DNA from 2 places in the Exiguobacterium abrahamii genome. Region 2 is predicted to be linked to the other one. Evidence: a T-box and tRNA genes for the amino acid it is inferred to sense, from the RefSeq annotation. Region 2 holds a T-box; the other holds one or more tRNA genes.
The links. A T-box is a leader RNA that pairs with one kind of tRNA and senses whether it is charged. The one in region 2 lies ahead of ITJ88_RS03275 (valine--tRNA ligase), so its partner is inferred to be a tRNA-Val.

Region 1 (5,671 bases), on a different contig from region 2:
ATACTGAACGGTCAGCGTATTCCACTTCTTTAATGACGCGGTAGCTTTCCGTGTTAAACGATTTAAATCCGCTGTTGACTCATCAATCTTAACGAAATCCGGTTTTTTCGTCAAGCGTGAAAGCACTTTCTTTTCAGCGTCCATCGCTTGTCGATACGTTTTCGAGAACGTTTGAAACGTCTGCTGGCGTTCCTTGATGATTGCTACTAAGGCAGTTCCTTCTGTTTTTGCTTTACCATCAAGTTGGTTGACAGCATCCTGCAATTCTTCAAGATCAAGTGCAGCGTACGTTTCTTTACGTAACGTTTCTTCTTGTTTCAATAAAGCAAGCCGTTCGTCATTTAAGGCTTCTAATTCCTCTCGTTCATTTTGAGAGCGTTTGATTTCTTCAGCACCTGCATCAAGAACGGCTTGGTACGTATTAACTGAAATTTCATCCTTACGAGCACGTTGATCAGCTAGCGTGAATGCTTTCTCTTCACCTTTGACTTGTTGCTCTAGCTGTTCATGAAGAGAGGCTGGTGAATCGTTGGAGCAGGCAGCGAGTCCAAAGCTCGACAGGAACAGTACTGCTACGAATGTTTTTTTCATCTGGATAGTAACTCCTTATAAATTCGAGTGTTGCGCGAAGTTGTACGGAATATGGAAATCTTCATCATAAATCGCGAATTGATAGCCTTTTTTTTGAAGTCCGGCAACAATGGCTGGAAGTGCTTTGATGGCTTGTGGTTGTTCATGTAAGAGAATGATTTCAAACGGACGCTCTGCTCGCCGAATGACCGTATTCGCTACTTCTTTTGCACTATCTTTGTAATACCAGTCCATTGAATCGATCGACCAGTCCCATACGCGGAAGTCTGCTGAATGAATGGCAGATGCCATTTTTTTCGTGATGCCGGGATCAGAGCCATAAGGTGGTCGTGTCAAATGTGGTGTTAGCTTCGTCAACTCATGGATTTTCTTCTGAACACTTTGCATCTCTGAGACATACTTTCCTTTTTCGTACAATGTATCGTAATCGTGTGTTTCCCCGTGTAATCCGATATAGTGTCCAGCTTTAGCAGTAGCTTTGACTTCTTGCGGAAAAGCATCTACTTGTGATCCGAGATAAAAGAAAGTGGCACGAGTCTGAAGTTGATCCAATGTTCGTAGTAAGTCCGGTGTTAATGCGGATGGACCATCCTCGAATGTTAAATAAGCGACTTTTTTCGTCACGCCATTCCATTTTTCCACGCGTGCTTTTTCCATATTGACGATAGGTACTTCAGTAATGGATTTACCTGTCGTAATGGATTGCTGTTCAGGAGTAAAAACGTATCGATAAGCGACATATCCCCCAACTCCGAGAAAAACAAGTGTGAGAAGTAAGAAAAATCGAGGGAAAAACTTTCTTTTTTTTGTACGCGGTCGTGGACCGAGTTCGCTAGCGTGGCTTGAGGTAAATGGATCCATCGTTGTCTGTCGCTCCTTTTGTCAAAAAATATCATATACAGATAATGTAACATTCTGACTGTTTCTTTTGTAACAAACAGATGACAAAAAGATGACGGAAAATCGATTTTTCTAAAAAATATCGATTTATTTAGAAAGAGTTTAAAAGAAATAAAAAAACAACCACTAAGTAAGTGATTGTTTCATGTGTTATTAGTGTTCTGTTACAGCACACTCATCGCATTCCGTTTGATAGGATTCACATTGTTCATCCATCTCTTTTCCGCAATGGGCACACGTCTTGACGGGAAGCTCACGATAGAATGCAGCAGATGCTTCTTGGTAAAGGGGTTGTTCCATGTGTTTTTCCTCCTTCAAAGTAAACGCAATGATCTTTTTTCTTGATTTTATTGTATTAGTACAGGAGTTTAATGTCAACTATTGTTTTATAACAGTTAATTCATTTGAAGTACTGATAGAGGACAATGAAAAAGAGACATGCTACGATATCTAAGTAATCTGATAATGATAAGGGGGATTTACACATGACACAGGCAACACTTGATACAATGCGTGTCTTAACAGAAAGACGTTCCGTTCGTCATTACGACGAAACGTTCAAGCTTTCAAAACAGGAAGTAGAAGAACTATTAGAATGGACGACAGCCGCGCCGAGTGCTTGGAATTTGCAACACTGGCATTTCACGGTCTTTCATTCGGAAGAAGCGAAGCAACAGCTTGCACCGATCGCATACAATCAGCCGGCTATCACTTCGGCTTCAGCAGTCATTGCGATCTTAGGTGATGTTCAAGCTAATCGAAACTACAATCCGGTGTACGGTCCAGCAGTAGAAGCAGGTGGCATGACAGAGGATCTGTTTGATTCGATCAAGGCACAGGTAGAAGGCGCTTATCAAAGTGAGGCGTATGGTCGCGACGCGGCTATGTCGAATGCGAGCCTTGCTGCGATGCAATTGATGCTTGCGGCAGAAGCGCGTGGATTATCAACACTCGCAATGGGTGGATTTGATCATCAACGTTTTGCGGAAACGTTCATCACCGAGTCACGGTATGTACCAGTCATGTTAATTGCTGTCGGAAAAGCGGTTGAAGATGCGAAAAAACGTCCGGCACTACGTTTACCGATTGATCGAGTATCAACCTTCCTGTAAGTCATTCAAAATGGGGGAAGCGGGGTTGATTCCCCCATTTTAAATTTTTTTATTTTTTTTCGGAAAAAGACTTGTCAGCCTTTTAGTTTCTTGATATATTAATACATGTCCTAGCAAGTACATAACGTACTGCAAACATGATTCTGTAGCTCAGCTGGGAGAGCGCTACCTTGACAGGGTAGAGGTCGCTGGTTCGAGCCCAGTCAGAATCATACCGAAAGCCCGCTTCTCCTTTAAAGGAAAAAGCGGGCTTTTTTTTATTATTTCTTTATCTCATCCTCTGTGACCCATTTATGATTTTTCACCATCTCTCCACCGTCCGTCGGTTCATAGTTCACCATATAAACCGTCGTTTCTTTTACTTCGTCAATCGTCGCTTTAGCTCCATCCATACCCTTCATATGATCCGCTTTGACAGTCGTTTCGTCACCAACTTGCAGTGGCTTAGTTGGAACGGGATCGAGTTCTTCCTGAATGACCCATTTATGATTTTTCACTATCTTTCCACCAGTAGTCGGTTTGTAACTAATCGCATAGACGACGGTATCATAAGCTCCCGCAATCGTTGCTTTAGCTCCGTTCATTCCATCCATATGATTCGTCGTCAACGTGACGTTGCTTCCTTTCGGATAAGTCGGATCACTGGCTTCCTTTAGACCAGACGGTATCTTTCCATCACTCGAATGCATCATATCTCCATGAGACATGTCGTGTGAGTCGCTATTGCTTCCTTCGTCATTTGAAGCGGATCCGCATGCACCGAGCCAAAGCGTAGAACTAAGAGCCAGTGCGGTTAACGTCAATGATTTTTTCATAATAAAACCCTCCTGAATTCACTAGTCTTTTTTACTATACCCAGCGTATGTGCAAATCGTGTGCAGATGAGGTGACAGTTTCGTTTGCCTGCGTCGATCGTGTTTTTTTTCGCTATACTAAAGTGAAGAGAAAGGGAGGAAATGTCATGCGTCGTATTTCATACTCGGTTGGAGGAATCGTGCTTGCGGCATTTTTAATTTGTGGCAGTGTGTTGTTTGGGACGTTGTATTATCAGTTGTCTCAAACACGAACGCAGGAAGTAGTGGACGGTTTACTGAACCGAGGAAATACCCATCGTGATGTCCTTGTCGATTCCTATGACCAAACGACGATGCGCCATGTCAGCATGATGGAAGCAGATTCATCGTTTACTGTGGTGATCACTGATGCAGATGGAAAACGACTCGAAGCGTCACGACCTTTGTCGAATGAGATGAAAAGTGTGCTAGAGCATACGGATTTTGATTACCGTCAACAAGGAAAAATCGTGACGATGCGTGACTTTTTAATGACGGACAGTCCCATCACCATCGACGGGAAACATCAGGGTCATGTCTTCATGTTCGCTTCTAAAGCAATCGTGGATCACGTACTTAATCCGTTGAAACAGCAGTTTTTCCAAGTGGGTCTGCTCGCACTTTTATTAGCAGGTGCGGCAAGCATTTGGACGACCCGACTCATCTCTCGTCCGCTGGTTCAAATGGAAAAAGCGACGGCACGTCTATTAGATGGGGAAGATGGAGCGTTGCCGATTGATCGACAAGACGAACTGGGACAATTGGCGCGTTCGATTCAGCAATTAAAACAAGATCTCGATTTTTTGAATCGGGAACGATCCGAATTTTTAGCAAGCGTATCTCATGAACTACGAACACCATTGACATATATAAAGGGATACGCGGACATTCTCGAACGTCAAACGTTGACGCCGGATGAGCAACAACGCTACGTTACGATCATTCGAGAAGAAAGTCAGCAAATGAATGAATGGATTGAGCAATTATTTTGGTTAGCACGCATTGATGCCAATGCTTTTATGATGGAACGAAAACCTGTCGATGTCGAAGACTTGATTCATCAAGTGATACGATTGATGCGCCTGGACATCGAACAAGAAAATGTTTCGTTCGAGATAGAAGGTGAGCGAATGGAAGTGATGGGTGACGCTCAGCAGCTCCGTCAGATGATCGTGAATATCATTGAAAATGCACGGCGACATACGACGTCGGGAAAAATTATCGTTCGTTATGGTGTCAACGCAGTAGGGGCTTTCATTCAAATCGAAGATACAGGAGAAGGGATTGCTGCAGAATCTTTACCTCATGTAACGAAACGGCTCTACCGAACGGAAGCATCTCGTTCTCGAAAACATGGAGGAACTGGAATCGGACTCTCCATCGTTGAAGCAATTGCTCAGACACATGGAGCAGAATTGAACATCAAGAGTCAACTTGGACATGGAACACAAGTGACACTGCAGTGGAAGGAGAAATAAAATGCCGCATGTATTGATCGTAGATGATGAACCAAGGATGCTTGAACTGCTCAAACTGTATATTCAGCCGTATGGGTACACGTGTCAGCTTGTGGATTCTGCGCAACAAGCTCTTGATCTCTGCCGTCAGCACGTATTCGACCTGATTTTACTAGATGTCATGATGCCGGATATGGATGGCTGGACATGTTGTCGTCTCATTCGAGAACACTCTAACATCCCGATCTTAATGGTTACGGCGCGGAATCAACGGGAAGACATCATTCGGACACGAGAAGTAGGAGCGAATGATTACATATCAAAACCGATTCAAGAAGGGGAACTGATCGGACGAATGGAAGTTTTATTACAGCAACAGTACGATGGTCTATCCTATGACCGGGAAAGCTATCGTTGTAGTTACCTCCAACAAAAGATTTCGTTAACGAAAACGGAATTTGAGTTGTTAGGTGTATTTTTAGATTCTCCACGACGTGTTTGGACGCGCGATCAACTAACGACAATGTTATGGGGAGCGGAAGCGGCTGTAGACGAGCGGACGATCGACTCGCATATCAGACATTTGAGAGAAAAACTACGTGTTTGCGGTTTTCCGATTGAACAGCATCTGGAAACAGTTCGCGGAATCGGATACCGCTGGACACACCAATAAAGGGGAAATTCAAAACATGACGACATTTTATTTCGTACGACACGCACATTCGACATACTCAACAGATGAGCGAGCACGTCCACTTTCCGATACAGGACAGGCAGA
Region 2 (5,671 bases):
ATGGCTTCTTGACTCCATTTCAACGTCGCATTCCGGTCCCCGCAATACGCCATTAACGGCACCGTCAGCTCTTCCTGCAGTTTTCCGGCGATGACCGGTGTCCCTTGTTTGATGATGCCGAACTTCTGTAAGGCAATCTCTTGGAGCGTATCTCCGAGAATCGCTTGGTGATCGTGTCCGATCGACGTGATGATCGCTGCGACCGGCTTCTTGAAGACGTTCGTCGAATCATACAACCCACCGAGTCCGACTTCATAAATGACGAAATCCGGGCGAATCTGATCAAAGTAGTAGAAGGCAAGCCCCGTCAATGCCTCGAACTCGGTGACCGTACCGAGTGCCGGATCGATGCGCCCGATGGCCGCTTGAACGGCAATCGCAGCTGTGACGAGATCATCTTCTGCAATCGGTACCCCGTTCAACATGATTCGTTCCTCGAACTGAATGATATACGGCGACGTGAACGTCCCGATTCGTAATCCTTCCGCAATTCCCATCTCACGTAAGAACGCAACCGTCGATCCTTTTCCGTTCGTGCCAGCGACATGAATCGTCGGAATCGCGTCCGGGTCAATCTGTAATTCCAGTAACATCGCCTGCATCCGTTCAAGACCCGGTTTGACACCGAATGCTAGTAAGCTCGATAACCAATCCAATACATCTTCTCGCGTCCTCATGCTGTTCGCTCCTTTAAAAAAAGTGGCTCAAGGAGACTTGAGCCACTGCTGTAATTAGTGTGAGAGTTCGTTGATGCGTGCTTCGACCGCTTGACGTTTTTCCGTGTAATCAAGTGCCTTCGCTTTTTCTTCATCAATGACATGTGCTGGTGCTTTGCCGACGAAGCCAGGGTTGTTGAGTTTTTTCTCGACCCGTTCGACTTCTTTCGTATACTTGACGAGTTCTTTATTCAAGCGCGCGATTTCTTCCTCGATGTTGATCAAGTCAGCGAGTGGGATGAACAATTCTGCTCCCGTTACGATCGCACTCATTGCTTTTTCTGGCGCCGGCATCTGCTCTTCGATTCGGAGTTCAGACGCGTTCGTGAACTTTTGCAAGTACGAGCTGTTTGACGACAAGTCGTCTTGAACACGTGCGTCATTCGTCGAGATGAACAGTTGGATCTGTTTCGACATCGGTGCGTTCACTTCCGCACGGATGTTACGAACCGAACGGATGACGTTCTGAACCGCTTCGAATGCTGGAACAGCTTCCGGGAAGTCGAGTGACGTCTCGCGTGTTGGCCATGCAGCACGTGTGATCGTTTCACCTTCATGCGGTAAGTGTTGCCAGATCTCTTCCGTGATGAACGGCATGAATGGATGCATCAGACGCATGATCCGGTCGAGCGTATAGGCAAGAACCGAACGCGTCGTCTGTTTCGCTGCTTCATCTTCCCCGTTGAGTGGTAATTTTGCCATCTCGATATACCAGTTACAGAAGTCTTCCCAGATGAAGTGATAAAGAATTCGTCCCGCTTCACCAAATTCATATTTGTCCGACAGACGTGTCACATCGTCAATCGTCGTCTGTAAACGTGTCAGGATCCATTTATCTGCGAGTGATTTCTCACCTGTCAAATCGATTTGATCAAACGTTAGACCATCCATGTTCATTAAGGCAAAACGGCTTGCGTTCCACAGTTTGTTCGAGAAGTTCCATGTTGCTTCAATCTTCTCCCAATAGAAACGGAGATCGTTCCCTGGCGTCGATCCTGTCGTTAAGAACCAACGGAGCGAGTCAGCACCATACTTCTCGATGACATCCATCGGGTCAATTCCGTTACCGAGTGATTTCGACATCTTGCGTCCTTCCGAATCACGAATCAATCCGTGGATCAAGACGTCTTGGAATGGACGTTGTCCTGTGAATTCGTACGATTGGAAGATCATCCGTGAGACCCAGAAAGCGATGATGTCATAACCCGTAACGAGTGTCGATGTCGGGAAGTATTTTTGATAATCAGCAGCGTCCGTGTTCGGCCACCCCATCGTTGAGAACGGCCAGAGCGCTGAAGAGAACCACGTATCAAGGACATCGTTGTCTTGCTCCCAGTTCTCGATATCGGCTGGTGCTTCCTTGCCAACGTAGACTTCACCTGTTTCTTTATGATACCAAGCCGGAATCCGGTGTCCCCACCACAGTTGACGGCTGACACACCAGTCACGGATATTTTCCATCCAGCGAACGTACGTGTTTTCAAAGCGTTGTGGAACGAAGTTGACCTTGTCTGGCCCTTGTTGCTCCTCGAGTGCTTTTTGCGCGAGTGGCTCCATTTTAACGAACCATTGGAGTGAAAGATACGGCTCGACGATCGCATCTGAACGTTCTGAGTGACCGACAGAGTGCAAGTGTGGTTCGATTTTGATTAGAACACCTTCTGCTTTTAAATCTTCAACGATTTGCTTCCGGCATTCGAAACGATCCATGCCTTCGTATTTCCCTGCGTTCTCGTTCATCGTTCCATCTTCATTCATGACGAGGACACGTGGTAAATCGTGACGGTTACCGACCTCGAAGTCGTTCGGGTCGTGGGCTGGTGTAATCTTAACGACACCTGTACCGAACTCCATGTCGACATAGTCATCGGCAACGATCGGAATCTCGCGACCAACGATTGGTAACGTGATCGTTTTTCCGACGAGGTGAGCATAACGCTCATCCTTCGGGTTCACGGCGATCGCTGTATCACCGAGCATCGTCTCCGGACGTGTCGTCGCGAGTTCAACGTGACCTGAACCGTCCGTCAGTGGATAGCTGAAGTGATAGAACGCACCTTCGATATCCTTGTAGATGACCTCGATATCCGAGATCGCTGTTTTCGTCGCCGGGTCCCAGTTAACGATGTATTCGCCGCGGTAGATCAAACCTTTTTCGTAAAGTTTCACAAAGACTTCTTGAACCGCTTCTGACAATCCTTCATCAAGCGTGAAGCGTTCACGCGAATAATCGAGTCCAAGACCAAGTTTTGCCCATTGTGCACGGATCGTTGACGCGTACTCTTCTTTCCATGCCCATGATTGCTCGAGGAATTTCTCACGACCCATTTCAAGACGTGATTGTCCTTCTGCCCGCAGTTTTTGTTCGACTTTTGCTTGCGTCGCGATACCGGCATGGTCCATTCCTGGTAGGTAAAGGACGTCGAATCCTTGCATCCGCTTCATCCGTGTCAGCATGTCTTGTAACGTCGTGTCCCACGCGTGACCAAGGTGTAATTTACCTGTGACGTTCGGTGGTGGAATGACGATCGTGTATGGCTCTTTCTCTGGATCCTGATCGGCTTTGAAATAGTCACCTTTCACCCAAAAGTCGTACCATTTTTCTTCCGTTGCCTGCGGATCATACTTCGTTGGCATTGATAATTCCTGCATCCTGATCGCTCCCTTTTTGTCCATAATAAAAACGGCTTCTCTCGTCCTATGCTAAGGACGAAAGAAAGCCGTTGCTTTTTTCCGCGGTACCACCTTAGTTCATCCAAAATCGGATGCCCTCGAGCCACGTAACGTGTGGAGGACGGATATCGCTCGTAAAACTCACGATACCAGCTCGTGGGGTGACCTTCCTCCTGTTCGCCCGTCACATCTTTCAGCCAAGGATGTGTTCTCTACATCGGTACGAATACAGGATTACTCTTCCCGTCATCGCTGTTGCCATTTTCTTCTTTACTCATTTTAGCCGAGAGTTCAAGTAATCGTCAAGAACTGCTTAACGACCAAATTCAACTTGGAGTTCCTTAAACGTCAATTCGACGGCTTCGATCGTCCGCTCGATGTCTTCATCCGTATGGGCGATCGACAGGAAGAGACCTTCGAATTGTGACGGTGGTAAGAAGACACCACGCGCCGCCATCTTTTGATAATACGAACGGAACATCTCAAGGTTCGACGTTTTCGCTTTTTCGAAGTTCGTGACACGTTCATCCGTGAAGAAGACACCGAACATCGCGCCTGCACGGTTCGTCGTCAGCGGAATGTTGTATTTCGCTGCAGCGTTCAGGTAGCCTTCCGACAAACGGCTCGCTTTCCGGTCGAACTCTTGATAGTGTTCTGGTTTCAATTGTGTCAATGTCGCTAGACCTGCTGCCATCGCGAGTGGGTTTCCGGATAACGTACCCGCTTGATAGATTGGACCTTGTGGTGCGATCTGCTCCATGATGTCACGACGTCCACCGTAAGCACCGACCGGCATGCCGCCACCGATGACTTTACCGAGACACGTGATGTCCGGTGTGACACCGAAATGTCCTTGGGCACAGTGGAATCCGACACGGAAGCCGGTCATGACTTCGTCAAAGATCAATAAGGCGCCGTTTTCCGACGTGATTTCCCGTAAGCCTTCGAGGAAGCCCGGTTCTGGTGGCACGAAGCCCATGTTCCCAGCAGCCGGTTCGACGATGACACCAGCGATATCGTCGCCGTGTTTTTCGAACGCGATTCGGACAGCGTCCAAATCGTTATATGGAACCGTCAGCGTCATGCTCGCGATTTGCGCCGGAACGCCTGGTGAATCTGGTAATCCGAGTGTCGCGACACCTGAACCTGCTTTGATCAAGAGCGAGTCACCGTGACCATGGTAACAGCCTTCGAACTTGAGGATTTTCGTCCGACCTGTATAGCCGCGCGCGAGACGAAGGGCTGCCATCGTCGCTTCTGTCCCTGAGTTGACCATCCGGACGACTTCGACCGACGGCACCCGGCTGATGACGACTTCTGCCATCGCTGATTCGATTTCCGTTGGTGTCCCGTAGCTCCAGCCACGTGTCGCTTGTTCTTGAATCGCTGACGTGACGCTTGGATCGGCATGACCAAGAATCATTGGTCCCCATGACAAGACGTAATCGATATACTCTTTTCCGTCGATGTCATAGAGCTTCGATCCTTTTGCATGATCTGCGAAAATCGGTGTCATCCCGACCGATTTATAAGCACGGACCGGGCTGTTGACACCACCCGGCATGAGCGGGAGTGCCCGCTCGAATGCTTCTTTTGATTTTGAATTCTGGTTAATTAAGCTCATTTCGACCCCTCCAGGTAACGACAAATGTCTTTTGCGAAATAGGTGATGATTAAATCAGCGCCTGCTCGTTTAAAGCCAAGCATCGTCTCAAGGACGATTCGTTCTTCGTCAATCCAGCCGTTCAAGGCAGCAGCTTTGACCATCGCATACTCACCCGATACGTTATACGCAACGATTGGTAAGTCAATCCGCTCGCGCACATCACGAATAATATCCATGAACGCAAGCGCAGGTTTAACAATCATGAAGTCAGCTCCTTGATCGACGTCCGCTGTTGCTTCGCGGAACGCTTCACGACGGTTTGCTGGATCCATTTGATAACCTTTCCGGTCGCCCTCTCCCGGTGCCGAGTTCGCCGCATCACGGAATGGACCGTAATAAGCAGACGCATATTTAACACCATAGCTCATGACCGGAATGTGGCTGAAGCCGTTCTCGTCTAATCCTTGACGAATGGCTGCGACAAATCCGTCCATCATCGATGATGGAGCGATGACGTCGGCACCTGCTCGGGCTTGTGAGATCGCTGTCTTGACGTGAAGCGGTAATGACGCATCATTATCGACCGTACCGTCGGCGACGATCCCACAATGACCTGTCGACGTATATTCACATAAGCATGTGTCGGCGATGACCGTTAGCTGCGGGGCAACCTTCT

Region 1: it has a tRNA-Val gene. The T-box ahead of ITJ88_RS03275 (valine--tRNA ligase) is inferred to sense a tRNA for this amino acid. The anticodon was not compared.

Annotation. Positions count from the first base shown of each region.
Region 1 covers NZ_JADOYC010000004.1:71,783-77,453, forward strand. Annotated here, with positions in the region: gene ITJ88_RS12380 (YkyA family protein) at 1-591, opposite strand, end outside; gene ITJ88_RS12385 (polysaccharide deacetylase family protein) at 607-1,233, opposite strand; gene yhfH (protein YhfH) at 1,645-1,791, opposite strand; gene ITJ88_RS12395 (nitroreductase family protein) at 1,977-2,603, shown strand; tRNA gene ITJ88_RS12400 (tRNA-Val) at 2,743-2,815, shown strand; gene ITJ88_RS12405 (YdhK family protein) at 2,864-3,418, opposite strand; gene ITJ88_RS12410 (HAMP domain-containing sensor histidine kinase) at 3,565-4,914, shown strand; gene ITJ88_RS12415 (response regulator transcription factor) at 4,916-5,566, shown strand; gene ITJ88_RS12420 (histidine phosphatase family protein) at 5,583-5,671, shown strand, end outside.
Region 2 covers NZ_JADOYC010000001.1:666,792-672,462, reverse strand. Annotated here, with positions in the region: gene ITJ88_RS03280 (bifunctional folylpolyglutamate synthase/dihydrofolate synthase) at 1-677, opposite strand, end outside; gene ITJ88_RS03275 (valine--tRNA ligase) at 732-3,368, opposite strand; T-box leader at 3,419-3,648, opposite strand; gene hemL (glutamate-1-semialdehyde 2,1-aminomutase) at 3,703-5,013, opposite strand; gene hemB (porphobilinogen synthase) at 5,010-5,671, opposite strand, start outside.